One region of the Aliamphritea ceti genome, then DNA from elsewhere that is predicted to be linked to it. Evidence: riboswitches for the same ligand, from Rfam matches in the RefSeq annotation. Region 1 holds a riboswitch; the other holds the start of a gene.
What was found. A riboswitch is a leader RNA that binds a small molecule or an ion and turns the genes downstream of it on or off. The one in region 1 is predicted to bind thiamine pyrophosphate.
Positions count from the first base shown of each region.

Region 2: it holds a riboswitch for thiamine pyrophosphate, as region 1 does, so the genes downstream of both, thiD (bifunctional hydroxymethylpyrimidine kinase/phosphomethylpyrimidine kinase) here and thiC (phosphomethylpyrimidine synthase ThiC) in region 1, are expected to answer to the same signal.

Region 1 is NZ_AP025282.1:1,407,824-1,423,783, forward strand. Features, by position in the region: gene rarD (EamA family transporter RarD) at 1-332, opposite strand, end outside; gene OCU49_RS06475 (hypothetical protein) at 322-1,338, opposite strand; gene OCU49_RS06480 (Lrp/AsnC family transcriptional regulator) at 1,505-1,969, shown strand; TPP riboswitch at 2,602-2,708, shown strand; gene thiC (phosphomethylpyrimidine synthase ThiC) at 3,044-4,924, shown strand; gene OCU49_RS06490 (DUF5062 family protein) at 5,017-5,280, opposite strand; gene OCU49_RS06495 (MBL fold metallo-hydrolase) at 5,439-6,080, shown strand; gene OCU49_RS06500 (hypothetical protein) at 6,255-6,497, shown strand; gene zapE (cell division protein ZapE) at 6,513-7,694, opposite strand; gene OCU49_RS06510 (lipoyl protein ligase domain-containing protein) at 7,817-8,563, shown strand; gene pfkA (6-phosphofructokinase) at 8,579-9,583, opposite strand; gene aceK (bifunctional isocitrate dehydrogenase kinase/phosphatase) at 9,728-11,446, shown strand; rRNA gene OCU49_RS06525 (16S ribosomal RNA) at 12,000-13,539, shown strand; tRNA gene OCU49_RS06530 (tRNA-Ile) at 13,625-13,701, shown strand; rRNA gene OCU49_RS06535 (23S ribosomal RNA) at 14,050-15,960, shown strand, end outside.
Region 2 is NZ_AP025282.1:3,041,584-3,057,543, reverse strand. Features, by position in the region: gene OCU49_RS14045 (inverse autotransporter beta domain-containing protein) at 339-2,942, shown strand; gene OCU49_RS14040 (hypothetical protein) at 3,195-3,653, shown strand; gene OCU49_RS14035 (cyclic nucleotide-binding domain-containing protein) at 3,802-4,266, opposite strand; gene OCU49_RS14030 (VOC family protein) at 4,473-4,862, opposite strand; gene OCU49_RS14025 (helix-turn-helix domain-containing protein) at 4,926-5,330, opposite strand; gene tenA (thiaminase II) at 5,545-6,210, opposite strand; gene OCU49_RS14015 (ABC transporter substrate-binding protein) at 6,255-7,184, opposite strand; gene OCU49_RS14010 (ABC transporter permease) at 7,206-8,051, opposite strand; gene OCU49_RS14005 (ABC transporter ATP-binding protein) at 8,044-8,814, opposite strand; gene thiD (bifunctional hydroxymethylpyrimidine kinase/phosphomethylpyrimidine kinase) at 8,814-9,638, opposite strand; TPP riboswitch at 9,705-9,820, opposite strand; cobalamin riboswitch at 10,031-10,232, shown strand; gene OCU49_RS13995 (ABC transporter ATP-binding protein) at 10,409-11,239, shown strand; gene OCU49_RS13990 (ABC transporter substrate-binding protein) at 11,184-12,140, shown strand; gene OCU49_RS13985 (FecCD family ABC transporter permease) at 12,145-13,173, shown strand; gene OCU49_RS13980 (substrate-binding periplasmic protein) at 13,197-14,063, opposite strand; gene OCU49_RS13975 (alkene reductase) at 14,277-15,377, opposite strand; gene OCU49_RS13970 (VOC family protein) at 15,461-15,901, opposite strand.

The sequences.
Region 1 (15,960 bases):
GGGTTAATATAATATCCAAGCGCTGCTTCTAATACTTGCTCTTGAGCAACGGCCCATATAAATACTAACCAGTTAGCTGAAACAATAAGGGCGGTCAGGGTGAGGCTCAGAAGCAGTTTAGGTTTTTTAAGCAGGCTAATAATGTCCTGGCAGCGTTTACTGATAAATAATATTGCTGCCAGAAATGCCAGTGACCAGACTATACGATGCGCAAGGATCTCCATGGCAGGTACACTGGCAATAGCGTGAAAATAAATTGGAAATACGCCCCACATGCCATAAGCGGCGAGGGCGAAGTAGAAGCCTTTCTTCTGTTCCTGTTCAGCGTGCACTGGAATCTCCGTCTGGCGCGGTTGGATGAACCACGTTGTGCATTAAATAACGTTGCTTGAATGTGTCACTGCAGGCTTTAAGCATGCGAGTCATAATTGCGATGAAAATCAGGCTGAATGCGAGTCGGGCCCAGAGAATTCCAGAAAGGTCAGCCCCTAGTGTCATTATCAGCAGAGTATCTTCAATGATGCTATGACACAATCCCAGTAAGCACAGAGCTGCAAAACAGTCTTGTGGTTCAATATTGCCGCTGCGAGCTTCCCTGATCAGCAAACCTCCGCCAAAAGATAATCCCAGTGTAATACCAATAATAGTAAGGGATGTTGCCTTAGGGCTGATTCCCAGGATTTTGAGAACAGGCTTTAGTAACCAAATCATTAAGCGTTCGATATGTAACCAGCGTAATAGCCGCAGTAGGCTGAGCAACACTGCAATTATGAGCAAAATCATAGCGAAGCTTTTTAACTGAGATATGCACCATGTCAGCAGGGTATCATCTGTTTGAGCGGGGGGCTGCCAGAGCAATTCAACTGGCTGCTGAAGCCAGTTACCCCAGCTATAAACATGATGCAGAATAATGCCAAGTATGAGAGCACTTATAATACGCAGCGACAATGCAATTGCCAGACGGACACCGGCCTGCTGAACAATTCGCACTTCGATGGGAAGACTGTGGGCGATTAGCATCATACTGCCGAGCACGGTTACCTGTGCAACTGTTAGCACCTGATCATCTGCCATCTGAAAGAAAATGATCATGCCACCGTAGACATTAGTGATCATAGTTGTCGTCCAGACAATGCCCATGTTCTCAGGTAAGCCGACCAGTACCATTAATGGCTCGAGCAATGCGCTGATATAGGGGATTGCGCCCATTTCTTCCAATATTTTAACGATGATTATAACGGGCAGAGTTAGTTTGAATAATAGAAAGAAGACGGCAAAAATCTCCTTTGCCAAGTCTGGTAACGTATTTTTCCAGAAGGAATACCATATCTTTTGCATTGTTTAACCTGTGACTGCGTGATGATGTAATCAGCGGATGCCTGCTTGAAAGATATATAGTGTAATTTAGGCTTGATTTTGATTATTTTCTATTTGTGTCTTAATGATTAATAATGTTTCTTGGTAACTCTTATTAAGATAACTTTATTAGCTTTTAAGAAAATTTATGGAACTTCAGTTAGATCGCATTGATCGGCAGATTCTTAATACTCTGCAAAGAAATAACCGTATCAGTAATCAGCAACTTGCTGAGGAAATAAGTTTGTCTCCTCCGGCTTGTCTGAAACGCGTGAAGCGTTTGCGTGAATCAGGCGTAATTGAAGCTGATGTGGCGATTCTCAGTACCCGGCTTTTGGGCAAGATGTTAAATATCATTGTGGAAGTGGAGATGATTCGGGATCAGGCAGACCTGGCAGATGCTTTTATGCGTAAGATGCAAAATGCTGGTGAAGTCACTCAGTGCTATCAGGTGACAGGGGAAGTCGACTTTCTGTTAGTTGTTATGGTGCCAGACATGCAGGCATATGAAGTTTTCGTACGACGTGATTTGTCCAACGATCCGTATTTGCGAAAATTCAGAACTCTGATATCAATGCGGCGTGATAAATTTACGACCCGAATTGATGTGTAGATGTATATTTCCAACAGACAAAAAAAGAGAGTACTCAGTTCCCCTTGAGTACTCTCTTCTGCTTGGCTTTCCCTGTTCCTTGCGGATTTTTAGCGGCATCCTGCCTACTTCCATGTATCCCTTTCCGCGTACCAGCCATCCTTTCTTCGATCCATGAAGCGTCTTGCTCCATAAAGCTTATTATGCGGATCGCAGAATAGATTTATATAGGAATAATTCTTAATTTTGATGTCAGAAAAAAGACAATAGAAATAACTGCTATAGAAAAGCAGTTGTAAGATAGAAAAGATGGAAAAAAAGAGAGCACTCAGTTCCCCCTAAGTACCCTCTTCGCGCTGGCATCCATTTTCCGTGCGGTAAATTTGCATCCTGCAATCATCCCTAACCCTGTCCGCAAGCTATGGCCTTCCTCGATTCGATCCCTGAAGTTTGATGATCCTGAAGCACATTATCCACGTTTGATTTTTTATAAATATAAGAAAAAGTCTTATTTTTGAGATGATTCTTGTAAGACTTTAGACGTAGATGTATTTGTAAGCGATACCTCCACTAGACTTTGTAGCGAGAGTTAGTTCCTTACATATAAGGGCATTGGGTGGACAGCGTTTACATGTCGCCATACACTAGCTGCAGTATCTTGGTCGGGGTGCCCTGAATGGGGCTGAGAGCTGTTCGATAGACAGTGACCCGCGAACCTGATCCGGTTAATACCGGCGTAGGAAATCGAGATGAACCGTCAGAACTATTTCCTTTTTTTGGGATTCATGCGGTTTAGCTCGTAATAGCTAACTGGATGATGAACTAACCTAAGCTGGCCCGTTAAGTGTTTTTCATAACGTATTTGATGGCAAAGCTCTTCGTTTATCGACCAAAGCCTCCTCGTCTTATTATTCCGTTATCAGTGTTATTACCACCAGGAAATGAGAATTTCACTTATAGAATTCTGTTCGCTGCCAAATGAGCCTGCAGATTTTTAAGTGAAAGTATTAATTTGATTCGTTATGACCTTCTTTCTATGGGAAGGGCAGACCGGTAGATCCGCAGAAAATAACGAGAATAACTAAAGGTAATACTATGACTGATTCCAATATTGCATTGAGCCGCAGCGCTCAGGTTGATGAAGCCTCTGTGCAGCCATTTCCAAAATCTCGCAAAGTATATGTTGAAGGCTCTCGCAGTGATATTCGTGTACCAATGCGGGAAATCTCGCTGGATCAGACGCCAACTGATATGGGTGGCGAACCTAATGAGCCTTTATACGTTTACGATACTTCCGGTCTGTATACTGATCCTGAAGCTGAAATTGACGTTCGTAAAGGCCTGAAGCCTGTACGTGCAAACTGGATCGCTGAGCGTAATGATACTGAGCAGCTTGCGGGTATGACATCTGAGTATGGCCGTGTACGCGAACAGGATCTGCGTCTTGACCATTTGCGTTTTGAACTGACGCGTAAGCCATTGCGTGCTAAAGAAGGCATGAATGTATCCCAGCTACATTATGCGCGTAAGGGGATTATCACTCCTGAAATGGAATACATCGCAATTCGCGAGAACATGAAGCTGGCTAAGGTTAAAGCTGAAGGTTCTATGGTTGATCAGCAGCATCCTGGCCATAGCTTCGGTGCTAAATTACCAGAAGAGATCACGCCTGAGTTCGTACGTAAAGAAGTAGCAGAAGGTCGTGCAATCATCCCTGCGAACATTAACCATCCTGAAGTAGAGCCAATGATTATCGGCCGTAACTTCCTGGTTAAAATCAACGGCAATATTGGTAACTCTGCTTTGACGTCTTCTATTGAAGAAGAAGTAGAAAAGATGACCTGGGGCATTCGCTGGGGTTCAGATACCATCATGGACCTGTCCACAGGTAAGAATATTCACGAAACCCGTGAATGGATTCTGCGTAACTCACCAGTACCAATCGGTACTGTGCCTATTTACCAGGCGCTGGAAAAAGTAAAAGGCGTTGCAGAAGATCTTAACTGGGAAGTATTCCGCGATACGCTGATTGAACAGGCCGAGCAGGGTGTGGATTATTTCACTATCCACGCAGGTGTATTACTGCGTTATGTGCCAATGACTGCTAAACGTATGACGGGTATCGTTTCCCGTGGCGGTTCTATCATGGCTAAATGGTGCCTGGCGCATCATGAAGAGAACTTCTTGTATACGCACTTCGAAGACATCTGCAAAATCTGTAAAGCGTACGATGTATCTTTCTCTCTGGGTGATGGCTTACGCCCAGGTTCTGTATACGATGCGAATGATGAAGCACAGTTTGCTGAATTGGAAACGCTGGGGGAACTGACTAAGATTGCCTGGGAGCATGACGTTCAGGTAATGATCGAAGGTCCGGGTCACGTGCCAATGCATATGATCAAAGAAAATATGGACAAGCAGCTGACTGAATGTCACGAAGCGCCTTTCTACACATTAGGGCCTCTGACGACTGATATCGCACCTGGCTATGACCACATTACGTCCGGTATAGGTGCGGCGATGATTGGTTGGTACGGTTGTGCGATGTTGTGTTACGTAACGCCTAAAGAGCACCTGGGTCTGCCAAACAAAGATGATGTAAAGACTGGTATCATTACTTATAAGATTGCTGCTCACGCTGCTGATCTGGCAAAAGGACATCCTGGTGCACAGATTCGCGACAACGCTATGTCTAAAGCACGTTTCGAATTCCGTTGGGAAGATCAGTTTAATATTGGTCTGGATCCGGATACAGCCCGTGCATACCACGATGAAACATTGCCGAAAGAGTCTGCAAAAGTTGCTCACTTCTGCTCAATGTGTGGTCCTAAGTTCTGTTCTATGAAAATTTCGCAAGAAGTGCGTAATCTTGATGAAGCTCAGGTTGCTGCAATTCACGCGAAGGCTGAACAGGGCATGCAGGAAAAATCTGCTGAGTTTAAGAATACTGGCGCTGAGATTTACCATAAGGTTTAAGCCTTAGGTATACCAGCTTGCGTTAGAAAAGCTGGGGTAAATGTAAAAAACCGCCGAATATTCGGCGGTTTTTTTATGGAAGAGTTAAGTGGTTATTCTTCTTTTAATGGATGTCCGTTAGGAAGTTGACGTTCAATCCACAGGGCAAGCTTATGCTTCATATTCGGTTCGTTATCTTCGCCTTTAGCGAGAGGCTGAATAAGTTTGTCCAGAACCAGTAAGCGATATATTGCTGTAATTTTGTTGCTGGCGCTGTCGGTCGCTTCTATGTTTCCCGCTCCGCGCTTTTCCATGTAAACCCCACCAATACGTATGGCTTCTTTGACCAGTGCTGCTTCGTGCTTCAATTTTGCCAAAACCCTGACTCCTTATGCTTGCTGTCATGCCACTATAACTAAGCCAGCAAAACAGGCAAGATAAATTAAGCCATAGGTTCGGTATATATATGCAGTATACTGGCGCGGTTTATAGCCCGTTGTGTCGGATACAGCCAGCCAAAGTGTGAGAGTTACTTATGAAATATTGCATCATTCCTGTTACCGCTTTTCAGCAAAACTGTACCTTATTGTGGTGTGAAAATACCCGGCGTGCAGCTGTTGTTGATCCGGGTGGCGATATTTCTCGCATTGTAGAGAAATTGAACAGCGAACAGTTGATACTCGAAAAGATCTTGCTTACACATGCGCATATTGATCATGCAGGAGGCACAGCTGAGCTGGCTCAGGCATATAATATTCCGGTAGAAGGTCCGCATATTGAAGATAAGTTTTGGATTGATGCGCTGGATCAGCAGAGTAAGATGTTTGGTTTTCCTGCTGTAGAAGAGTTCACGCCAGATCGCTGGTTGAATGATGCTGATACAGTCAGTTTTGGTGAGCAATGTCTGGATGTGCTCCATTGTCCGGGTCATACCCCGGGTCATGTAGTCTTTTATCACCGTGGAATTAACCTGGCTTTAGTCGGTGATGTTTTGTTTAACGGTTCTATTGGTCGTACTGACTTTCCAAAAGGTGATCATCCAAGCCTTATTCAGTCAATTAACGAAAAACTCTTCACTTTAGGTGATGATGTAAGTTTTATTCCTGGTCATGGACCAATGTCTACTTTTGGACATGAGCGTTTGAATAATCCGTTTGTCAGCGATCACAGAGGCTGACAGGCAGCCATATATACTGGTTGATCGTTAGTCTATTAAGTTTGCAAATAATGCTTGTTTTACACGTCCAAATGACACTTCTCTGCATGAATAATAATCCGGTTCAAAGCCAAGAGGAATGGTGCCTTCAGCTATACTGTTAAGGCTATGTTCAAGCAACTTAGGGAGGCGTGAATGCAGCAGGTTAGATATGGTGATTATCAAATCACCCCGGCCGTGCAATCGTTGGGCCGCAACCGCTGGAACTTACTGCCAAGGATTACCGGCATGGAGGTTACTCCATTGATAGCTCCGGAAATGTTTACAACTGCGGATCCTGAAAATCAGATTGTTGCTTCTTCTGAAGCAGAGGCCATAAAACAATGCGTCGAGCTGGGTAAAATGATTATCGATGCTGATCTTCAACTTTACCCATAGCTTTATTTTTAACCCCTAGTTTCTTAAGGGCGCTTGATTTTGATATTCCACCGAACGCATTTCAGTTAGTCTGCTTCGGGTACGGTTGAATTCAAACTCAAGACTGCCCTGAGAATATAACCTTTCCAGCGGCTGCTTTGCGCTAACGAATAAATTTACCCTCCGATCATATAGCTCATCAACAAGACTGATAAAGCGCTTGGCTGCATCATCCATACGCGCATATTGCATGGTACGTTCGCCGGTTCGGGTAGATTCATACCCTGCGCCAATATTGCCGTCTTCAACACCACGGGTTTTGATCCACTCCTGTGTTATTCCTCCAAGTTGCGGTATGTCACTCACAAAGACATGTTCATAGCGGGAGGCCAGCTCGATGTAATCTAATTGTGAGCGGGGGCCTTCACAGAGCTGGTTGAAATCAAACCAGATACAGTTTTGGTTTCTTTTTCTAACGGGAATTTCCCGGTTCATGATTTTAGCTGGCTGTGAGGTCAGGGTGTTGTCAGTCTGACTCAGGGAAATGAAAATCTTATCAAGTTCGGAGTCAGCAGAATGCACGAAATAATTGTTTCTGTAGGTTAGCTGCCGAAGGCGGTGATCGGTATCTCCATCCATATGAAGAATTGTGAGATGTTGCTGTAGCAGGCTAATAGCCGGTTCAAAACGCTGACGTTGCAAACCATCTTTATACAGGTTGTGTGGTGGAGTATTAGAGGTTGCAACAAATATTATACCGGCAGTGAAAAAGCTTTCGATCAGGCGAGCAAGAATCATCGCGTCACCTATATCGCTAACATAAAACTCATCAAAGCAAATGACCTTGCATTCGTGTGAGAACTTTTCTACAACGAGTTGTAAAGGGTTTTTATGCCCGCTTAACTGCTGTAATTCCCGGTGAATTCTGGCCATGAAATGATGGAAATGCAGGCGGGTGACATAGCCTTTTGGCAAAAATTCACTAAACAGGTCAAGTAAGTATGTTTTGCCGCGTCCAACTGACCCCCATAGGTATAAACCTTTAGGTGTGTGTGTGTTGTTACGGAAGAAGCGCTTTTGGCCAGTGGAATTTTGAAGCTCATCAGATAGTTGCTGTAAGCATTCGACAGCCCGTTGTTGTGCCGGGTCGTTGTGATAACCATGTTTAGTGTTACTGTTTTGATAATACTGAATAAATAAACTGTCGGAAGTGCGCATATCTATCCCGAGAGGAAACCCTGATAACTGTTTCGCGAGAATACCAGCATATGACATCGACTTGTATTGCCTGGCGGTTCCCGGGACAATTGCGCGCAATCTTTATGTAGTAAGGTACTCAGATGAGTGTTACGCCGGAAATTTCTGATCATATTTATAGTGGTGGAATGCCTGAAGAACAGGCGCGTATCAGTGAAGTACTAAGTGTTCCTGTGAATGAACCGCAGCTACTGATTTGGCGATATGCTGAGCCAGCCATAATTATGGGACGTTCACAGCGTCCGGATGATTCAATGTTGCAACGGGGAAGAGATAGGAGTATTCCTGTTCAGCAACGAGGTTCCGGTGGTGGTGCAGTTCTCGCTGGTCCCTGGATGTTGAGTGTTACTTTGTTTCTACCAACTGATCATCCGGCTGCTGAGCTGGGTATTATTGATATCTTTAAGTGGTTTGAAGCTGCCTGGCTTGAAGTCTTACTGGATAATGGAGTGACTTGTCGGTCAGTTGACGAGGCAATGATTAATACATCTAAAGTAAGGGCCAAGCAGGAAGGTGTTGAGTGGGCCTGTTATGCGGGCTTATCACACGGTGAATTAGTGTCACTGCAAGGGCGAAAGCTATTAGGTTTGGCGCAGATTCGTAAACGCAATGGCGTCGCGTTAGTCAGCGGCTTGCACTTGTCGCCATGCAATTGGTCGTTACTGGCTGAGGTTGTCGTAAATCAGCCTGAACTTGGTGAGAACCTGCAACGACTTAACAGTGATTGTTTTACGTTAAGTGACAAGAGTGCAGATGCGTTACTCTTACCGCTGGTGTCTGATTTACGGGATAGAATGACCGTAGCGTGCGGTGAGCTGTTAACTATATAGAGGGGATGCTGCCTGTTATTTATGTAGCAGCATTGCCATATCTAATAATTGTTTGTTCACGGGTTTGGTTTTTTCCATCACATCCCGTAACGGCACGGTACATATCTGACTTTCACAGATTCCCACCATTATATCGCTGTAGCCAGCTTTGAGATATTCAACAGCCGATGTCGCCAGGCATGAAGCTAGTACTCTGTCACGGCCTGTAGGTTGTCCGCCACGCTGAATATGTCCGAGAATACATACGCCAGGGGATTCTCCTTGTTCTTCAAGTCGTTGAGCAAGACGGTAAGTTAAACCTGGTCGCGGACCTTCAGCGACAACGATAATTCCGCTACTGCCTTTACCTTCCTGACGATTGTTTGCCAGAGAAAAACATAGCGCTTCCAGCTTAAATTCAGTTTCAGGTACGACAATCATTTCTGCACCGCAGGCGATACCCACCTGAGTTGCGATGTGGCCTGAGTTTCTCCCCATTACTTCGACGAGAAATAAACGCTCGTGTGAAACCGCAGTATCACGAATTTTATCGATGCCTTCCAGGGCGGTATTAACTGCCGTATCAAAACCTATAGTGTCATCAGTACCAAACATATCATTGTCGATTGTGCCTGGCAGGCCTATAACCGGAATCCCACTTTCCTGCGTTAGAAGATGAGCGCCAGAAAGCGAGCCATCACCGCCGATAACAATTAAACCATCAATGCCGTTTTTTTTAAGAATTTCAGCTGCCTGATTCCGTACAACCGGATCTCGGAAAGCATCACACCGGTCACTTTTAAGTAAAGTTCCGCCTCGCTGAATAATGTTTGTGACATCACTGGCTGCTAATTCAACCATGTCACCAATAATCAGGCCACTATAGCCGCGGTTAACGCCATAAACTTTAATGCCCTGGTTGATGGCTGCACGGACGACACCGCGGATAGCGGGATTCATGCCCGGGGAATCACCACCGCTGGTAAGCACTGCAATTGCTCTGAGTGAGCGGGTCTGTTCGAGTTGTGGTAGTTGATACATAAATGAATCCTTCCTCAGCGATTCCTTAAATATGAGTGACTTAACTAAATTAGACAAGCACTTTACCTGGGATATCTGACGCTTTTATTAAGAAAGCCCGGATTACGCTTATACTTATCCAAGTGCTGAACCGAGGCTTGTTAAATGAGTAATACGTCAGAAATAGCATTACAGATTTTGAATGCTTTTATTGAGTACCGGCAAATATTTCAGAGCATCGCTCGTGAAGCAAAAGACTGCTTTGAACAGAGTCAGTGGCGACAGTTACAGGATATTTCTTCACGCCGCATAGATCTTTATGCGTTAAAAGTCAGGGAGGTTGCGAACCAGATTTCAGTACAAGCGGTATCAGGCTGGCGATGGTCTGAAGTAAAAAAAGAATATGCCGCGCTGGTGGCTGTTCGTGCAGATACTGAATTAGCCGAAACATTCTTTAACTCTGTTTATAGTCGTATTGAAGGGGATCATCCCAGTGCCCAGGCGCAGTTATTCATTCCCCGTGAGCGTATAAAGCATTCGGGCAGTAGAGGCGTTTATCGACAGTATTTACTAAGCAGCGGCATCTATAACATGTTGCGAAGTATGTTAGATGACTGTGGCTTTAATATTGGTTGGGAGAATCGGCGGCGTGATATCTGCAACTTAATGCGCTATATGCGGGAGCAATGGGTAGAGGGGGCCGAAAAAGGCAGTCAACTTGCTTCCGATAACACGGTAGATGTTATTCATAGTCTGTTCTTCAGGAATAAAGCTGCTTATCTGGTTGGCAGGCTAAATAGAGAAGGTAAGCAATCTCCTTTCGTGATTGCTTTGTTACTGAATGAGGAAGGTAAGTTGTATGTTGATACTGCAGTCAGTCATCCGGATCAGGTTTCAGTTATCTTCAGTTTTACCCGGGCATATTTTTTAGTAGATGCAGAGGCGCCTGTTCAGTTTATTGAATTTTTGCATCAGTTGATTCCTCTGAAGTCCCGGGCTGAGCTTTATAATTCGATCGGATTTTATAAACAGGGTAAAGCTGAGTTTTATCGGGACTTCATGAAGCACCTCTCTGAATCGGATGATGTCTTCTGCCCCGCAGAAGGGATTAAAGGCATGGTGATGACGGTATTTACACTGCCTTCATATCCCGTCGTATTCAAGATAATCAAAGACCGCTTTTCCTCTTCTAAGCAAGTCTCGCGCGCAGTAGTCAAAGATCGCTATGCGCTTGTGAAGCATCATGACAGAGCTGGACGCCTGGCAGATACTCAGGAGTTTGTGAATTTACAATTGCCTTTGGCTCGGTTTGATCCTGAGTTGCTAACTGAGCTGGAAGCTATTGCTGGATCATCTGTTGAATCAACTGATGATCAGTTACTTATTAAGCATGTATGGGTGGAACGCAGGATGACGCCGCTCAATATGTATTTGCAGGAAGCATTACAGCAAGAGAATGAAGAACAACTGTTTCATGGCATTAATGAGTTTGGCAAATGTATCAAGGAGCTTGCCGCCGCGAATATCTTTGCCGGGGATATGCTGTTTAAGAATTTCGGCGTTACCCGGCACGGCAGAATAGTGTTTTATGATTATGATGAAATCATGTATCTGACAGCATGTAACTTCAGGCATATTCCGGAAGCCATGTACCCTGAGCAAGAGCTTGCAGATGAGCCTTGGTATTCGGTAGGGCCTGCTGATGTATTTCCAGAAGAGTTTAATCTCTTAACTGCATGTGACCGTAAGATAAGGAAACTGTTTAATGAATTACACAGTGAGTTATTAACAGTTGAATGGTGGCAAAAGGTTCAGAAGCAGGTAGAGGAGGGAGATATAGTGGATTTATATCCTTATCGCCGTCATCAGCGTTTTGAGCGTTAGTTTCTGATGTGGTTTTGTAAAGAAGGAGAGTGTTTAGGCCTTTGTTACAGTCAGATAACACTAATTTTTAAATTCTGTGAAAAGGCTGTTGACTCTTTTCAGCTGGTCCCTATAATACGCCCCCACATTGAGACGCAAGACAGCGGCAACGCAGACAAGCAGACACAATGAGAAACAAAGTAACTCACTGATAAACAGCTTGTTTTGAAGTTCGAGTGAAATGCTTCGACCGGAACGAAAGTTTGTTTTTCCGGTTTTGAAACATTCTGCGGAATGATTCAAAATCTTCTGAAAATAAGCGTTGACTTCCACCGGGTGTTGAGTAGAATACGCACCTCGCTTGAGACGACAGCAGCCACGGTCAACACCGACTGCTGAGACGGATTAAGCAACGCTCTTTAACAATTTGATCAGATAATTCGTGTGGGCGCTTGTTGAGATGAAGCACAAAAGCTTTATCAAAGATAAGCAACCTAGTGAATTCATTTATGAGATTTACAAAGTTAGTTTAACTTTGAGCTAGATTTAAGACACTGTTTACAGTGTCGAAATTAAACTGAAGAGTTTGATCATGGCTCAGATTGAACGCTGGCGGCAGGCTTAACACATGCAAGTCGAGCGGTAACAGGGGTAGCTTGCTACCCGCTGACGAGCGGCGGACGGGTGAGTAACGCGTACGAATCTGCCTAGTAGTGGGGGATAGCCCAGAGAAATTTGGATTAATACCGCATACGCCCTACGGGGGAAAGCAGGGGACCTTCGGGCCTTGCGCTATTAGATGAGCGTGCGTCGGATTAGCTAGTTGGTGGGGTAATGGCCTACCAAGGCGACGATCCGTAGCTGGTCTGAGAGGATGATCAGCCACACTGGGACTGAGACACGGCCCAGACTCCTACGGGAGGCAGCAGTGGGGAATATTGCACAATGGGCGCAAGCCTGATGCAGCCATGCCGCGTGTGTGAAGAAGGCCTTAGGGTTGTAAAGCACTTTCAGCAGTGAGGAAAGGTTAGTAGTTAATAACTGCTAGCTGTGACGTTAACTGCAGAAGAAGGACCGGCTAACTCCGTGCCAGCAGCCGCGGTAATACGGAGGGTCCGAGCGTTAATCGGAATTACTGGGCGTAAAGCGCGCGTAGGTGGTTATTTAAGTCAGATGTGAAAGCCCTGGGCTCAACCTAGGAACTGCACCTGATACTGGATAACTAGAGTACAGAAGAGGGTAGTGGAATTTCCTGTGTAGCGGTGAAATGCGTAGATATAGGAAGGAACACCAGTGGCGAAGGCGACTACCTGGTCTGATACTGACACTGAGGTGCGAAAGCGTGGGGAGCAAACAGGATTAGATACCCTGGTAGTCCACGCCGTAAACGATGTCTACTAGCCGTTGGGACACTTGATGTCTTAGTGGCGCAGCTAACGCACTAAGTAGACCGCCTGGGGAGTACGGCCGCAAGGTTAAAACTCAAATGAATTGACGGGGGCCCGCACAAGCGGTGGAGCATGTGGTTTAATTCGACGCAACGCGAAGAACCTTACCTACTCTTGAAATCCTGCGAAGTCGGAAGAGATTCTGATGTGCCTTCGGGAACGCAGTGACAGGTGCTGCATGGCTGTCGTCAGCTCGTGTTGTGAAATGTTGGGTTAAGTCCCGTAACGAGCGCAACCCTTGTCCTTATTTGCCAGCACTTCGGGTGGGAACTCTAAGGAGACTGCCGGTGACAAACCGGAGGAAGGTGGGGACGACGTCAAGTCATCATGGCCCTTACGAGTAGGGCTACACACGTGCTACAATGGCCGGTACAGAGGGCTGCAATCCTGCGAGGGGGAGCTAATCTCACAAAACCGGTCGTAGTCCGGATTGGAGTCTGCAACTCGACTCCATGAAGTCGGAATCGCTAGTAATCGTGAATCAGAATGTCACGGTGAATACGTTCCCGGGCCTTGTACACACCGCCCGTCACACCATGGGAGTGGATTGCACCAGAAGTAGCTAGCTTAACCTTCGGGAGGGCGGTTACCACGGTGTGGTTCATGACTGGGGTGAAGTCGTAACAAGGTAGCCCTAGGGGAACCTGGGGCTGGATCACCTCCTTAAACGATAGCGGATTCTCAGCAAGCGTTCACACGAATTATCTGATCAGAATGTAAAGAGAGCGAATTGGTATTTATACCAAGACATAGGCTTGTAGCTCAGCTGGTTAGAGCGCACCCCTGATAAGGGTGAGGTCGGTGGTTCAAGTCCACTCAGGCCTACCAACCTTTCCTTTCTCTTCGTTGAAGCAATACCTCACATGGCAGACTATGTGTCGGATTACTTCGCCTTGATAAAGAAAAGCTTGGCAGTGATGTAATGATCGCATTATCGCTCAAGTTTATGAAAGTTTTAAAAAATATTCACGATGTTGTGACTATCTTTTAAAGCTTTTTGCTTTAAACGCTCTTTAACAATTTAAATCCTGTAAAAAACGAGAATTAAGAAGTAAAAAATGTACAAGCGCTAATCCGGCGTAAATGTATCGTTACTTCAGCGTTATTTACTTTGTATAAAGTAGATGGCTATGAAGTTTTATCAGTCACTTTGAATCAGACCCTTTTGGGTTATATGGTCAAGTGACTAAGCGTGCACGGTGGATGCCTTGGCAGTCAGAGGCGATGAAGGACGTGGTAACCTGCGATAAGGTTTGGGGAGTCGGTAAACAGGCTTTGATCCAAACATTTCCGAATGGGGAAACCCACCCAGTGTAAGCTGGGTATCTCTTGAGTGAATACATAGCTCTTGAGAGGCGAACTCGGGGAACTGAAACATCTAAGTACCCGAAGGAAAAGAAATCAACCGAGATTCCCCTAGTAGCGGCGAGCGAACGGGGACCAGCCCTTAAGCTGTGTTGTAGTTAGTAGAACGCTCTGGAAAGTGCGGCCGTAGTGGGTGATAGCCCCGTATACGAAAACTTATACACAGTGAAATCGAGTAGGACGGGACACGTGATATCCTGTCTGAACATGGGGGGACCATCCTCCAAGGCTAAATACTCCTGACTGACCGATAGTGAACCAGTACCGTGAGGGAAAGGCGAAAAGAACCCCTGTGAGGGGAGTGAAATAGAACCTGAAACCGTGTACGTACAAGCAGTGGGAGCGGACTTGTTCCGTGACTGCGTACCTTTTGTATAATGGGTCAGCGACTTAATTTCAGTAGCAAGGTTAACCGTTTAGGGGAGCCGTAGGGAAACCGAGTCTTAATAGGGCGTGTAGTTGCTGGGATTAGACCCGAAACCGAGCGATCTATCCATGGGCAGGTTGAAGGTTGAGTAACATCAACTGGAGGACCGAACCGACTGTCGTTGAAAAGCCAGCGGATGACTTGTGGATCGGAGTGAAAGGCTAATCAAGCTCGGAGATAGCTGGTTCTCCTCGAAAGCTATTTAGGTAGCGCCTCATATCTCACCTACGGGGGTAGAGCACTGTTTCGGCTAGGGGGTCATCCCGACTTACCAACCCGATGCAAACTCCGAATACCGTAGAGTGCAATTATGGGAGACACACTGCGGGTGCTAACGTCCGTTGTGGAAAGGGAAACAACCCAGACCGTCAGCTAAGGTCCCAAAGTTATGGTTAAGTGGGAAACGATGTGGGAAGGCTCAGACAGCTAGGAGGTTGGCTTAGAAGCAGCCACCCTTTAAAGAAAGCGTAATAGCTCACTAGTCGAGTCGGCCTGCGCGGAAGATATAACGGGGCTCAAACCATACACCGAAGCTACGGACGCAACTTGTTTGCGTGGTAGAGGAGCGTTCTGTAAGCCGTTGAAGGGAAAGCTGTAAGGCATCCTGGAGGTATCAGAAGTGCGAATGCTGACATGAGTAACGATAAGGGGGGTGAAAAACCTCCCCGCCGGAAGACCAAGGGTTCCTATCCAATGCTAATCAGGGTAGGGTGAGTCGACCCCTAAGGCGAGGCCGAAAGGCGTAGTCGATGGGAAACAGGTTAATATTCCTGTACTTCTTGTTATTGCGATGGAGTGACGGAGAAGGCTAGGCCATCACGGCGTTGGTTGTCCGTGTTTAAGGCTGTAGGCTGGGGAATTAGGAAAATCCGGTTCCCTAAGGCTGAGAGTCGATGACGAGTCCTCTTTTGGACGAAGTGGTTGATGCCATGCTTCCAGGAAAAACTTCTAAGCTTCAGATAACAAGAAATCGTACCCCAAACCGACACAGGTGGTCAGGTAGAGAATACCAAGGCGCTTGAGAGAACTCGGGTGAAGGAACTAGGCAAAATGGTACCGTAACTTCGGGAGAAGGTACGCCCCTGACGGTGATGAGACTTGCTCTCTAAGCTGTTGGGGGTCGAAGATACTAGGTGGCTGCGACTGTTTATTAAAAACACAGCACTCTGCAAACACGAAAGTGGACGTATAGGGTGTGACGCCTGCCCGGTGCTTGAAGGTTAATTGATGGGGTTAGCTTCGGCGAAGCTCTTGATCGAAGCCCAAGTAAACGGCGGCCGTAACTATAACGGTCC
Region 2 (15,960 bases), 1.6 Mb from region 1:
ATGATAGCTAAGCTATAACCGCGTTTTATTGTAGTTCCTTAAGAGTTTCTTAAGTTTTCTTTGTAAAACTTCATCTCGTTCTGATGTCGGGAATCATCAGCTGTACGCTCCAAGCCGGTACAGCACTGAGGGATCATCAAGTGTCGTGGAGAGACGTCCGCATCGGAGCTTCTTTGACTGACAGCAAATGCTGACAGGAAGAGTCGCCCGCTGGCAGGTGGTCCCGTTTGATCGGGGGGGATCTGCGAAACCTGCATATTAACTGCAACCTGTTGGCGGGCTTTTTTCTGTTTTGTCTGGCTGTCGTTTTCTATTAGTTAACGGAGCATCAAACCGAGATGTTAGCCCTGAATCCAGCGTTATTCGGCAAAACAATTTCCACCTGTCTGGTTATTTCCAGCATTGCCCTTGTTCAGGGTGTGAAGGCCAGCCAGAGCGAAGAAAATAAATGGCAGCCCTGGCTGGAAGTTGGTGGCTTTGCCGGTTCAGATAATGCCAGCCGCGGTGAAGCTGCGCTGTTTGTACCTTTGTATCAGGCTGAAGACCGGATGCTATTTACAGAGTTACGAGGCAAATTATTTACTGAAGGCAGCCGGGAAGGCAACGTGGCACTGGGATATCGCCAAATGCTTGATTCTGGATGGAACCTGGGGGGCTGGGTCGGTTTGGATCAGCGGGTATCAACTTCAGATAACCGGTTTCGCCAGGTGGCGGCGGGTTTGGAAGCACTGAGTGCCGACTGGGGCTTGCGCTTTAATGGTTATTATCCACTTTCAGATGCTAAGGCATACAACACACCTGTTACTGCTCAGGTTGTTGGCAACCAGATATTTATTACCGGTGCAGCCGAAGTGCCGCTGCATGGTGTGGATTTTGAAGCGGGTTACCGTTTACCCATAAATGTGGGAACAGGCAGTGAGCTGTGGTTGCATGGCGGTGCTTTCTGGTTTGATGATGATCTGGCTGCTGAGCCGGTGACAGGGCCAAAGTTGCGGGCAGAATGGCGCTTTAATGATATTTTTGCAGCGCTGCCAGGTTCTTCGCTGGTGCTTGAAACTGGCTATAGCCATGACAAGGTGCGGGATGATAACTGGGAATTTGGTCTGAAACTGAAAATTCCGTTAATTACAGGTAAGCCTAACCGCTTTAAATCAGGCTTGTCTGTTCAGGAGACCCGTATGCTTGCGGCTCTGGAACGGGATACTGATATTGTCTCTGCAGATTCCGGACGTGAAGCTGTAGAAGATGCAGCTACAGGAACGGCTCTGACACAGGTTGCATTTGCTAAGGATGATGCCAGCCTGACTCAGGCTATTAGTGAGGGCAGTAATACCTTAATTGTATTGGATGGAAGTGCGGGAGCACTGAGTGGTGGCCGGGTGATGGCTGCTAAACAGACCTTACTGGGCGGTGGGAGCAGGGTGCAATTAACAGGCGCTAAAACAGGCGGTAGCGGTGTATATACCGCATCAGGCAGCCGACCACAGATTACACATACCGCGAATACGCCTGTGTTTCAGGTTGCCGATGGTAATCACTTTATTGGTTTAAATGTGACGGGTGCAGGCTTTGCGTCTGGTAGCATTTTTAACCATGGTTTCAGTGATCGTAATGTTACACAGGAAATGACCGGTGCAGTATTAACACGCCAGACATTGGTATTTGACGATCTGAATATAACCGATGTTGGCGGTGCCGGTATCCGGTTAGGTGGCGCATCTGATCTGACCTTGCGTGCCAATTCAATAAATATACAGCAGGCGGGCGGCTCTGGTATTGATTTTACTGGCCCCGGAGGCTTGGTGAGTGCTGATACCGTTAATCTGGATACGCAGTTTAATAACATTACTCTTCATGATATCGGCCTGACTGGTATAGATTTCAGGAGTTCAGTGAATGGGTTTAAATCCGGTAAGGGCACGCTCAGTTTCAACGGTTTGAACATATCGAATACCGGCGAAGATGGTGTTCGTATGCTCAATGCATTTAATCAGTTTGCGAATGGCACAGCGGATTTTGAAATTGCCTTTAAGAATGTTGCTATCGAGAATGTGGGAATTGTTGATTTAGCAGCTAACGGCTTCAGTATGTCGAACATGTTTGATCAGTTTGATGGCGGAAACGGTAAGCTCGTGTTGGATTTTGATAACGTAGCTGTCAGTAAAACACCGGGAACAGCGATTGCGTTTAACGGAGCATTTGATGAGTTCAATAATGCAAATGCTGATATTCAAATAGCAATGAAAAACATTAATATTGCTGATGCCGGTTTTGCGGGATCGGGCGAGGGAATCTACTTCGGTGGTGGTCTTGATGAGTTTATTGGCAGTACTTTAGCGGCGAAGCTTACTCTGAGCAATATCACTATTAACCGAACCGCTGACGACGGTATTAATCTACAGGTTTTTGATGAGTTGTCTGACAGCACTCTGAACGCACAGCTTCTCGTTGAGAATGTAACAGCTAAAGATATAGGTATTCTTAATCCAAACGCTGACGCGATTGATATGAGCGGTGCTTACGACGAGACGACAAACAGTACTGTTAACAGCACAACAATATTGCGAAATATCCTGGTAGACGGCGCTTCTAACGGTATTGATATCAGTCATGCTTATGATGAAATTACCAATTCCCGTGGTAACGCTTCACTTCAGTTAAGCGGCATTCAGGTTCGAAATGTCGTGCCTGGCTATGGTGTGTCAATCAGAGATTCCTTCAATCAGTTTACCGGTATACAGGCTGGTGCATTGGGATATCAGGTAGCACTCGACAATATATTAGTAGATGGCAGTTTTGATGCAGGTGTTTCCTTCAACGGTTCTGGCGACAATTTAGCTATTAGCCGTCAGTTGATTATGCGTAATCTGAATCTGACAAATACTGGTACGCCGGTGCTGGATTTGACCAATCTGCAGGGATTTATCGTTACTCAGCAATAATCGGATTATTTTAATCTGAAAGTCCAAAACCAACGGCTGAAAAGTCGTTGGTTTTTTTATGTTTGCTTGAAAATTGCAGGGCTGATTTTCTAAATAACGTGAAAATCATGAGAGCATATCCGTTGATTCTCACAAGCTGTGACAACTCTTTCAGCAATATTTCAGTTACAAGTGTTTATATATCGATCAATAGGTGAGCTATTTGCTCACTCCATCCCACCAACTGAATAGCAGGGATATGGAGGATCGGTTATGGAAGGCATCACAAATATTACTTCAGTAGCAGTCAACCAGGTATCTTCTGTTACTCCCGTTAACCGTGCTGAGCGGGCAATTGCCGCTTACACCGACACTATCGAACCGATACGTAATGAACGTCCCGGTGTACAGGTAAGCATCAGCGATGCTGGTCGGGCAGCGCTGGCGCAGGAGCAAGAACAGCTGGAGCTGGAGCGTTTGAATGAAGAACGCTTAGAGTTACAGCGTCAGCAAGTGCTGGATGATGACGCATTCAATAAACAGCTTGAGCAGATACGTCTGGCGGATTTTGTTCTGGCTGCACAAAAGTATTCTTTGTTTGGTTTGGCAAACGCGCCTATCGATCGTCGTTATGATGTTGATGAGTTCGAGGGAGCCGATAACCGGGTACTCAGAACAGGTCAGCCAGCAACCGCTAATTATTATGGTCAGACTGATTCAGGTATGACGTAAAGTCCAGAAGCTTATTTTTAATTTTCCCAGATGAGCAGGCCTTTTGCCTGTTAATCTGGGCAGATGATTACATCATCTTGTTTTTAAAGCTATTTATTCTGCCTATAGCGGAACAGTGTTACTTTAGGTCAGGAGTGAACAGGCTCCTTTAATTCTGAATCGCATGCTTGATATAAGCCCGGCAGATATTACGGGTCAAGTTCATTAACAGGATAAAGGACTGCTCACCGTCTATTTCCGGCAGGCTGGCAAACAGATGATCGCTGATTCGCAGAACCACGGAACCGGTAACTGGAGTCACATCCCCAATTACAGAGTTCATTGAGAGCATACTGATAAAGCCAACACATTCTCCGGGCTGGAGAACGTTGACGATACGATTCTGTATCTGAGGGCCATGATAGAGAGTGCTGTCGCCCTTAATCAGGATATAAAAACCTCTTGGGGACTGGCCGTCTGAGAAAAGAAGGTCGCCTTGTTCTGTACGGTATATCTCGCACTGCTCAAGCAGGTGTCCGACAAATTCCTGATTCAACGCGCCAAATACCGACAACTCCTGAAGATGCCCGATAGTATAATCCTGATCAAACTGCGCTCTGGATAACTTCACCATAGTACTAGCCTCATTTCTCTGATTTTAGTCTAGTTAAAGTATTATCAGGGCGCATTGTGAAAAATTAAATTGTCAGCGGAGGAAGTAGTACCAAAGAGAGAGGGCCAGAACTTTTTTTGTCTTCAACTTGCTAAAAGAGAAGGAAGGGAGGTCAGACACAATCTGACCCTGTATGTAGATGTTAATCGCATAGACCTGTGTTGTGTTTACAGCTCCTGCATCAGTTGAATATAGTTACCGCAGGTATCATCCAGTACTGCAATCTTAACGGTTCCGGCTATTGTAGGCTCCATTGAGAATTGCACATCTAAACTGGAAAGTCTCTCGTACTCTTTGTCTATATCGTCAACTGCGAAGGATGTACATGGAATACCCGCTTCTTTCAGAGACTGTTGATATACTTTTGCAGGCTCAAATCCCATCGGTTCCAGCAGTAACTCAACACCAGACTGCTCGGCGGGTGATACAACCGTTAGCCATTTGTGTTCTCCCAAAGGAATATCTTTCTTCTTGATAAAGCCTAAAACGTGGGTATAGAAGTCCAGGGCTTTGTCCTGATCATCAACGGGAATACTGGTGACGTATATTTTAATCATATCTTCAAAACTCTCTGCTGAATGGCGTACAGATAAAGCATAGTCGGGATCGGCGTTGAAAACTTATTCCGGATTGCTGTTATGCATACGCTGATACTCTCTGGGGGTACAGCCGGTACATTTTTTAAAGACCGACGAAAATGTCGGCACGCTTTCGTAGCCAACTTCCAGACAAACCTGCGTGACAGATAAACCTGTTTTTATAAGGTCTTTGGCTTTAGAAATGCGTAGGTCCCTTAAATACACTCTGGGTGTTAAACCGTACATGCGCTGAAATATTCTGACAAAATGAAATCGGGACATACACGCCGCTTTAGCAAGGTCATCCAGTTCCAGCTTCTCTGAAAAGTATTTATTCATGAATGTTCGGGATTGTCTTACCTGTTCATACTTTTCAGGTGACAGAACCTCTTCGCTGTAGATACGTTCCAGTTCACTTTCAAAAAATGTTCTTAGCGTTTTCGGCATTTTGTTATTTATCGCTATATGACAGGTTCAGTCTGACTTTAGCACATCACAATTTATACAGGGTTGGTGCCCGGTAGAAATGTATGCTGGAGGTTCAGTGCGCCTGTTTTTAGTACCTGTTAGTTAAATTCAGACAAATAAAAAAGCCTTAGCGGGTGATCGCTAAGGCTTTTCTGTTTTGGCGCAAAAGCTCCGCGGCTATCTGAGGTAAGTGTTATTCCGTCAGATCCAGACCTTGCTGCCAGAAAGCAATTTCCATGCGGGTTGCAGTGGTGAAGTGCTTTTGAAGCTGGCGTCCACGGCGTGAATCTACCGGGATTTCTGCAATCAGTTCATCAAAGAACGCCGTAGTCGCATAGGCTGCTTCCTGATATTCCTCACCGGCGTACATGTCGATCCAGTTGGTGTATGGGTTGCCTTCGGTGATGCTGTTGCCGGCTTCAGTCAGGTACTGGCCGACGTGGGCGTAACCCAGTGCACAGGGCACCAGTGCCGCGTACAGGTCTGCCAGGTCACCTTGCAGGCCTGCATCGATCAGGTAGCGGGTGTAGGCAACAGTGGCAACGGCTTCCGGTAGTTCCAGAATGTCGTTTTCCTGTAAGCCCCAGGACTTGCAGTAATCGATATGCAGGCTGATTTCGTGTTCAACCAGTGCAGACAGAGATGGCAGGCTGGCACGCATTTGTGCCGGGCTGTCGCTCTTGAATACCGCCAGAGCATGGGCACGGGCGTAGTGGATCAGGTAGAGGTAGTCCTGTTGCAAATAATGGCGGAAACTCTCATTCGCCAATGTCCCCTGGCCGAGCTGCTGCACGAAGGGGTGTTTGATGTACAGGTCCCAGTCTTGCTGGCAGCCTTTAATCAGGTCCTGATGATTCATAGTGGTGTTTTCCTATGCTTTATCCGGCATTACTGGACTCGTTCTTACTGGACAATGTAATCAGTAGCTTTTGGCAGGGTTTTAATCACGCCGTTGTCGAACAGGAATTGTGCGTAGTTGTCGTAACGGCCCAGATCAGCCGCTTGTGGGCGCAGGGCGAAACGAACCAGGGTGTCTTTCCATGCACGGCGGTTCAGTTCAGTGTCCAGCTTATTACCGTCGCCGTAAGACTTGAACAGGTCCCATGCTTCATCCGGGTGGTTAACTGTGTATTGAGTTGCCAGTTCCAGGGCGCGGTTGAATTTGCGCAGCATGTCTTTGTCGATCTTGTTGCTGTTTGCCACTACAACCAGTTCGTCGTATGGCGGAATACCTTCTTCTTCTACGTAGAAGCCTTTGCCTTCAAAACCTTCCATGCTCAGCTGATGCATTTCGAAGTTACGGTAGCCGCCGTAGATGGCATCTACCTTGCCAGTTGCCAGTGAAGCAGACAGGGACCAGCCGACGTTGATCAGTTCAACGTCGTCGATGCTGATGCCGTTTTTGCTCAGCATAGTACCGACCGTAGCATCAACCAGGCCGCCGTCGAAGGCGTAGCCGATTTTCTTACCTTTCAGGTCAGCCAGTGTGTTGTAGCCGTTGTCTTTAAGTACCATCACTGTATTCAGTGGGGTAGCAATCAGCGTAGATACCCGGCTCAGAGGCAGGTCTTCCACCACGTCACGGATAAGCTGTGGCTGGTAGGTTACCGCCAGATCGAATTTACCGGCAGCAACCAGCTTAGGCGGGGTGCTTGGATCAGCAGGTTCGGTGATTTCGATATCCAGCCCCTGTGCTTTAAACAGACCTTGCTGCTGAGCAACGATAATTGGGCCGTGGTCCGGGTTAACAAACCAGTCCAGCATAAGAGTGACTTTTTCAGCCAGCGCTTGCTGGCTGAACATAATCAAGGCAAAAGCGAGAATTTTTTTCATAACGGTTTCCGTTGTTTCATTTCAGATGTTGTGTGGCTTTTCCCGATACCAGGGAATGGCTTTTTTAAGTAACTGGTCCGTGCTGTAGTACAGCAGGATGGAAAATATCGCGAGGATAAACAGTGCCGCGAACATGTCGGCAATCTGCATTCGTGCGTTAGCTTGTAGCATCAGATAGCCCAAACCTCCGGCAGAACCTACCCATTCACCGACAACTGCTCCAATAGGCGCAACTACAACGGCAACCCGAATACCTGATGCCAAAGTAGGCAGGGCAGCTGGTAGACGAATATGCCAGAGCTGGCGCCAGCGGCTGGCGCGCATGGTTGTGGCCAGGTCAAGATAGCCAGTAGGTGTATGACGCAGACCGTCAAAGCAGGTAGTAGTTACCGGAAAGAAGATAATCAGTGCAGCCATGATTACTTTTGAGGCCATACCATAGCCAAACCAGAGCATCAGAATAGGTGCGAGGGCAAAAACAGGAATTGCCTGACTGGCAATCAGAACGGGTAATAACCAGCGGCGTACCGGGTTAAAAAGCAGCATCTGCAAGGCCAGCCCTATGCCCATAAACAGACCAAGAAACAGACCTAAGACTATTTCAGTCAGCGTTATCAGACTGTGATCCCAGAGCAGTTCAGGATTGCTGATGAGCTTATCGAATACCAAAAAAGGTGATGGCAGGATGAACGGCGGCATGGCAAAGATAACGACGATTGCTTGCCACAGGCCAAGTAAAACCAGAGTGGTAACAGTGAGGCGAAACAGAATCTGTCGACGGCCCGAATTTCGGTGCTTATTGCGCTGCAGATCGGGGCTGAGTGTAACCGGCGTTTTAGTATCTGCCGGCGTTACTGGCTTATTCATCGGCCGTCTCCATGCTGAACTGCTCATCTGCAGCCTGTAACGCGGCTAACAAGCGGTGCTGGTATTCACCAAGTTCCGCATCGACAGATCTGGGAACGGGAGTATTGGGTGTCGTGGCAGCCTTAAGCTGACGTTGCTGAAACAACCAAACGTGCTGACCAAGCCGAAGGGCTTCCTGAGGGTCGTGAGTAATAAGTAGAACCGTACGGCCTTCAAGGGCTTTAAATGCCAGGGCTTGTAAACGGTGACGGGTCACAGCATCCAGCGCGCTAAAGGGTTCATCCATCAGTACAACCGGAGTGTCCTGCATTAAAGTGCGGGCCAGTGCGACTCGCTGGCGCATTCCGCCAGACAGGGCATCAGGTAACAGATGAAGGCTGTCTTCCAGACCGAGCTGAACTAATAGCTGATCTGCACGGGCGTAATCCTCAGCGGAAGGTTTGCCCTTGCTAAGACGGGCTTGCAGACAAACATTGTCACGTACTTTGAGCCATGGCAGTAGTAAATCCTGCTGGGCCATATAAGCGATTCGACCATCCAGAGGCTGGCCTTGCTGATCGGTAATTTTACCATGGCTGTGATGTTGAGGTTCAATCAGACCCGCCAGCATTCTTAGCAGGCTGGTTTTGCCACAGCCACTGCTGCCTAGCAGGCAAGTCCACTGTCCTGCGGGTAATCGCAGATCAAGATCTTTAAAAACAGGTGTCGGTGCATGCTCGTACTGCAGGCTAAGCTGACGAATGTTTATCTCAGTGGCGGTCATTACAGAGCCTGACGGTAAAAGTGGTGTACCGGGCCAGAGCCTTCGCCAATTTTTAGGGTGTCGGCATGTTCGATGGCTGCCTGAATATAGTTTTTAGCTTGTTGAATTGCTTCGGCCATTGGGTAGCCCTGTGCCAGAAAAGACGCAATGCTGGCGGATAGCGTACAGCCTGTGCCGTGGGTGTTCTTAGTGTCTATACGCTGACTGCTGTAGGTGCGTAAACCTTCACTGCCGAGCCAGAAGTCAGTACTTGTGTCTGCTTCCTGATGACCGCCTTTAATTAATACTGATTGACAGCCGTAGCTTAGCAATTGCTTACACTGTGCTTCGGTCTCGTTCATGTCAGTGGTATTGAGAGCCGGGCGGGCTGCCAGTAATGCCTGCGCTTCGGGCAAGTTAGGCGTGATAACGTCCGCAAGTGGTATCAGTTCGTTTATCAGGGTGTCAGTTGCTTCAGCAGCAAGTAAAACATCGCCACTGGTCGCGACCATCACCGGATCTAACACCACGTATTCAGGCTTATATTTGCGGATAGCTGCAGCAACAGTGCTGATAGTGGCTGAATCGCCAAGCATGCCGATTTTGACGGCATCTACTTGGATATCACTGAAAATTGCTTCGAACTGCTGTTCAATGAAGTCTCCGGGAACAGCCATTACGCCGGATACACCACGGGTGTTTTGAGCTGTCAGTGCGGTAATGACTGTGCAGGCATAACTGCCGGTTGCGGAAATTGCTTTGATGTCTGCCTGAATACCAGCACCGCCGCCGCTGTCTGAGCCAGCTACGCTAAGGACGATAGGGGTGTTGGGTGACTGCGACATGGGGCTTTCCTGCGTTTGGCGTTAACAACGGATAGATCCAAAACAGGGCAGTGAGAAGAATAGCTGTAAGCGATGTTCACAGATTTCCTACGCCAATTAACTGGATCAGGTTCTACGGGTTCAACACGCGTGAGTAAACGTGTGCAATCTCAACCAGAAATCTGGTTCCCCGACTGTATTGAGCGATGATAGAGAGTTGGATATACAAAGACAAATGAAACTTATTGTTATCTATGTGTGCACGCCTAAAGCATGAGTGTTTGCGGCATTGTCAGCGCTGGATCAGGCTTTGGTCTAAAGCAGGGCGGTGTAAAGGACCGTTCAGGCCGGTGAAAAAATATCCGTAAACAGGGGTTGTGTTTCTCTGATTTCCTAAATAATATGCTGGCCAACTAATTCTGTACGCGACAGGTGCAGCCGAACATTTTATGTTCGGCTGATAATTGGGAAGCCGGTGTAACTCCGGCGCTGCCCCCGCAACGGTAATTACAGTTTAGCGATCAGCAATACCACTGAGCAAATGCTTGGGAAGGGTTGATCGCCGGCATCTGCCAACTGTTAAGCCCGGAAACCAGCCTGTTGATTACCCTTATACAATCGCGGTGGGCGGTTCTGGGCAAAAAGCTTTTTAGCTTTTTTTCCTGGGCAAGCTTGTCCGTGTGTGAACATAGGTTACACATGGCAAAGACAATTCGAAATTACACAATATCCTTCCGGAATAACCGGTAGTTAAAGCCGTGGCTGATCTGCTGCAGGTTAAGGACTTGACTGTGTCTGGCGATCAACAGCGTTTGCTGCTCGATGATGTCAGTTTCAGTATGCGTCCTGGCGAAGTTGTCGGAGTGCTGGGGCCTAACGGTGCCGGTAAAACGACTCTGCTGCGCTGCCTGTTTGGTGCTTTGCGCCAATATGCCGGATCTGTCTGTCTGAATGGTCGGAATGTCCGTGACCTTACAGATCGGCAACGGGCGCTGCAGGTTGCTGCTGTAACGCAGGAAATGCCCGCTGATTTTCAGCTGAGTGTTCGTTCGGTGATTGCGACAGGCCGTACGCCGCACCAGCACTGGTTTACCGGTAATGATCCGGATGCAGAGCAGGTGATTAATGATGCTGTCAGGCAGTTTCATTTAAGCCGTTATCTGGATCGGGATATCAGTGAGCTGTCAGGCGGTGAGCGTAAGCGCGTGATGATCTGTCGGGCACTGGTGCAGCAACCGCAGTTACTGGTGCTCGATGAGCCCTGTAATCATCTGGACATTGAGCATCAGCTCAGTCTGATGCAGTTATTACGAAAGTTACCGGTCAGCAGTTTAGTGTCTCTGCATGATTTCCCACTGGCGGCGCGTTATTGCGATCGGGTGCTAGTCATGCAGCAGGGGCGGTTAGTGGGAGAGGGTAGCCCTCAAACAGTACTGACCCCAGAGTTATTCGAAAAAGTTTTTGCCGTGAGTGCCAATACCTACTCTAACCCTTGGGAGCAGTGGTCGTTTTATGCCACCTCGCTCCCCTTTTTTTCTTGCACAAAAAAGAAGAAGGAACAAGCACATGCGCGCTCTAATGTTCAGTTCAGCAGTCCTCCTTGCCAGTCTGGCGCCGCTTAGTCAGGCATCTGATTTCCCTGTTACCGTTGATAGTTGTGGTCGTACAGTTACTTTTGATGCTGCACCACAGCGGGCAGTGATTCATGATCAGAATATGAGTCAGATGGCATTTGCACTGGGTATTCAGAAAAGCGTTGCAGGCCTGACCGGGATTACCGGTTGGTATAAAACCTCCCCTGAATATGATCGTGAACGCGGTGATATTCCGGAATTAGCACCAAAGAACCCGACCACTGAAAACGTTCTTAGTGCAGATCCAGATTTGTTTTTTGCCGGTTGGAACTACGGCATGCGCACCGACGGTGAACTGACGCCGCAGAGTCTGGGAGAATTAGGTGTACCTGTTCTCGAGTTGACGGAATCATGTGTGCATCTGACTAAGTCAGGTCCGGATGCTTCTATGGATCTGCTGTATAAAGACGTGCTGCGCCTTGGCGCTGTGTTTGGCGTAAAGGAAAAAGCCGAAACGCTGGTTGATGGCTGGAAGTCCCGCTTGCAGACAGTAGCTGATAACACTGAAGGGAAGCCGCCAGTAAAAGTATTCCTGTATGACTCCGGTGAAGACAAGATCTTCACGTCTGGCCGTTTTGGCATGCCAACTGCGCTGATCCGTGCGGCTGGTGGTGAAAATGTGATGGATAATATTGATACCAGCTGGGGCAAAGTAGGCATTGAAGCGGTTATGGATGCTGAGCCTGATTTCTTTATTCTGGTTGATTATCAGCAAGGCGGCTGGAAAGGTTCATGGGAATTTATTAAGAGCCATCCGGTACTTTCTACGCTGGACGCTGTGAAGAATGATCGCTTTTTGCCGCTTGAATACGGTGAAATTACCCCGGGCCCACTGAATGTTCAGGCAGTCGAGAAACTGGCTGAGAAGATGTATCTGACCGGACGTTAAACTTTTGAGTCATACCTACAGTCCACGGTTGACTGGCAGTGTTCTGCTGCTGATTATCCTGGTGTTTTCGCTGGCTGGCATCATGATAGGTGTTAGCCAGATTAGCCCGGCACAAGTGCTGGGCATTCTGCTACATGGCATTAGTCCGGATTGGCTTGGCACTATGATCGAGCCTGACTGGCGCCGCTCTCAGGCTGTCATTATTAATGAGCTACGGGTGCCACGGGTAATATTGGCGATGCTGGCTGGTGCAGGTTTAGCTGTTGCCGGAGCTGCTTTGCAGGCCGCTACCCGTAACCCACTGACTGATCCTTTTCTATTGGGTGTTTCTTCCGGTGCTTCACTGGGTGCTGTGTTGGTTATTTCCCACATAGGTTTAGTGATTGGTGCTTACACCATGCCAGTATTTAGCTTTGCCGGCGGATTGTTATCTTTCTTTCTGTTATTGCTGTTAATCCGTCGTCCTGAAAATCAGCGACCTGATCGTATGGTGCTTGCCGGGGTAGCGATTTCCTTTTTACTCATGGCCGGTACGAATGCGCTTATTTTTCTGGGTGATCAGCGGGCTGCGCAAGCAGTAGTCTTCTGGATGCTAGGTGGCTTGGGGAGAGCGCGTTGGGATTTGTTACCGATTCCGGTGGCGGTGATTTCTGCAGGGCTGATTCTACTTATCTGGCAGGCGCGTAATTTGAATGCACTGATGATGGGGCAGGAGAGCGCGGCTGCTCTGGGCATCTCAGTTAACAGGGTGCGAGTAACGGTTCTCTTACTGGCGACTTTGGTGACAAGTATTATCGTGTCTCTTACCGGGACGATTGGTTTTGTTGGTTTAGTTGTGCCACATATTATGCGCACTTTTGTGGGTGGCGATAACCGTATTTTACTGCCGTTATGTGCGCTGGCAGGCGCTGGCTTTATGTTAGGTGTAGATATAGTGGCACGCATATTACTGGCGCCGCAGGAATTGCCGATTGGCATCATCACTGGAGCAGTAGGTGGCAGTTATTTTTGCTATTTGTTAGCGCGTCGCTAGCTGCGTACCTGAGTACTGAGAATTCAGAACTGGTTTTTCAGCCGTTTTTGTAATCTATATTCCAGCATCACCGGGCTGTTTGGCGTATATATACTTATCAGATCATCTAACAGGTTTATCTCAGACAGTTTTATATATGCAGCCTGCAGGGCATGTACGACTTCCAGTGGTGTCTCCGGGCTGGCAGCAAGCCATAACTGCTTCGAAAGATCATCGACTTTCATTACCGGTATGAAATCATCAGGGTTGTAGCCAAATTCTTCAATACGATAGAGAAAGCTGTTTACTTGTGGTGCGTAATCGATGTGATTAGCACGGAGCATTTTGATAGTTTGGCGAGTATAGGAGACTCTTACTGGGGTGAAGTCTTGCTCGGTAAAGTAAGTGTCCAGACTGCCTCCGGCCTGTACTGCAACCCGATAAGGTTTTAGCTGATCGAGTTTGGTAGGTACCAGAGTCGGGCCGTCTTTATGTTTATAGACCACGACTTCATAGGGTGATACAGGGCCGATCCAGTGATATTTACTTTCGCGCTGTTGGTTGCGTGAAATTGAAAAAAACAGTTTATTCGGTCCGTCCTGAGACATTTTGATTGCCCGCCGCCAGGGGACGAAGTGTACTTCCTTTATTACCATTGGCTGTTGTTGCGCGGCTTCTTTTACCAGTGCTTGAATAAATTCTACAACATAGCCTTTTGGCTGATTATTCAGCTGGATTTGTAACGGTGGGAAGTCTTCAGTAATCAGTTCCAGATTAGCCGGAGCGGATGCCGCCTGGATGTGCACTGGTAAGCACAGAGTCAGCACGGCGGTAATCGCTTTGATAGCTGGGCTGATTAAATTGTGATACTTACCGGAGGGTAAGGGTATTCCGACGATACGTCCGAACATGCAATAAGCCTTATGACAGAAAAGCTGCTGATCCTTCGTCTATGTTTTCTGAGAATTCCCTTTCGTATTAAGTAGATACTACGGAAATCCATAGGTAATTACATCCCCAAATATTATCAATTTAGTAAAAAGTACCGTAGTTACTCAGGATACCTTCAGGCATCCTGAGTTGGCGCTGTGTCATGCTGTTGTGCAATTGACTTGAGTATTTGCTTAGTCAGGGAGTGCAGGGTAATCGGTATAGCCGATTGCTGTTCCACCAAACAGGTTGCTCTTATCTTTAAGGCATTCCAAAGGCAGGTTTTCGGCGAAACGTCGCGGCAGATCGGGGTTGGTAATGAACTTACGTCCGTAGGCTATGTAATCAGCCATGCCGCTTTGAATCAGCTGTTCGCCGCTTGCCTGGGTAAAATTACCGGCAACAATAATGGCACCATCAAACACATCCCGGAGAATATGACGAAAGCTGTCGGTTACAACAGGCGCATCTTCCCAGTCAGCTTCTGCCAGATGAATGTAAGCAATGCCTAGATCGTTGAAGTAGCGTGCCGCCTGCAGAATCGCTTCAATGGCTTCGCTGTCGTTCATGCCGCGCTGGGTAATAAATGGCGCCAGCCGGATACCTACTTTTTCAGCGCCGATTGTTTCACAGACTGCAGCGGTAACTTCACAGGCAAAGCGGATACGATTTTCGATTGAGCCGCCGTAGTTATCAGTGCGGGTGTTCGAGCTGCGGCGCATAAACTGGTCAATCAGATAGCCGTTGGCTGCATGTATTTCAACACCATCAAAGCCTGCATTAATAGCGTTACTGGCTGCTTGCCGGTAGTCCGCAATAATATGTCTGATTTCTGGCAAGTTGAGGGCCCGGGGTGTTGGGCAATCGAGCATTTGTCCTTCACCATTTTCATCAACTATCCATACCTGAGCCATGGGTTCGATAGCTGAAGGTGCGACGGGTTTTCCGTCGGTATGGAAAGATTCATGGGACATGCGGCCAACATGCCATAACTGGGAGAAAATTTTACCTTCAGCCTGGTGCACTGCTTCTGTCACCAGTTTCCAGCCTTGTAAATGTGCTTCTGAAAATATACCTGGGGTATAGGAATATCCCTGGCCCTGGGGTGAAATTTGAGTAGCTTCTGAAATGATCAGTCCGGCGCTGGCACGCTGTGCGTAATACTCAGCCATCAGGGCATTGGGAATATCGCCGGGTTGAGTGGTGCGGGCTCGGGTCATGGGCGCCATGACGATTCGGTTAGCTGTGCTTGTCTGGCCGATGCGGCCCTGACTTTGAAGGTTCAGATCTGACATGTGTATTCCTTGGTTAACGGCTGGTGATTTTGAATGTGGTGGCGACTGCTGAAGTTGCAGTCATGGTGTTTGCTCACGGATTTTCAGGGCAATGGTGTTTTGTTCTGACTGAAAAGAATTTCCAGCTTGAGTTGCTCAGGCCCGACAATGAAAACCTGATGTTCATTACTCAGTGGAACGGTGCGTTCAAAGTAGGTTGCCTGATGCTGATCAAGGCGTTGTATCAGCGCGTTATAGTCGTCGCCCTGAAAAGCCAGATGGTCAATTAATTGCTGGCCTGCACAGTCTGATGACAACACAGTGAGGTCGTTAAGCGGTTTCACTGGTTGCAGATATTGTTGCTGTGATACTGCCGATGTAGATGAACTGACCAGATGAAGTACTGGCAGGTTGTCGCTATATAGCCAGCTTCCCTCGAATGGAAATGGCGGGCGTGGTCCGTCGGTGAAACCCATAATCCGGGTAAAGAAGTCTTCCATGGCAGCTATGTTCATGCATGACAGTAACGCGTGATTCAGTTTCATGTGTTGGCCTGTATGGGGTTGTGTTGACTGAATAGTGACAGGCTAAGCTTTGCAGAATA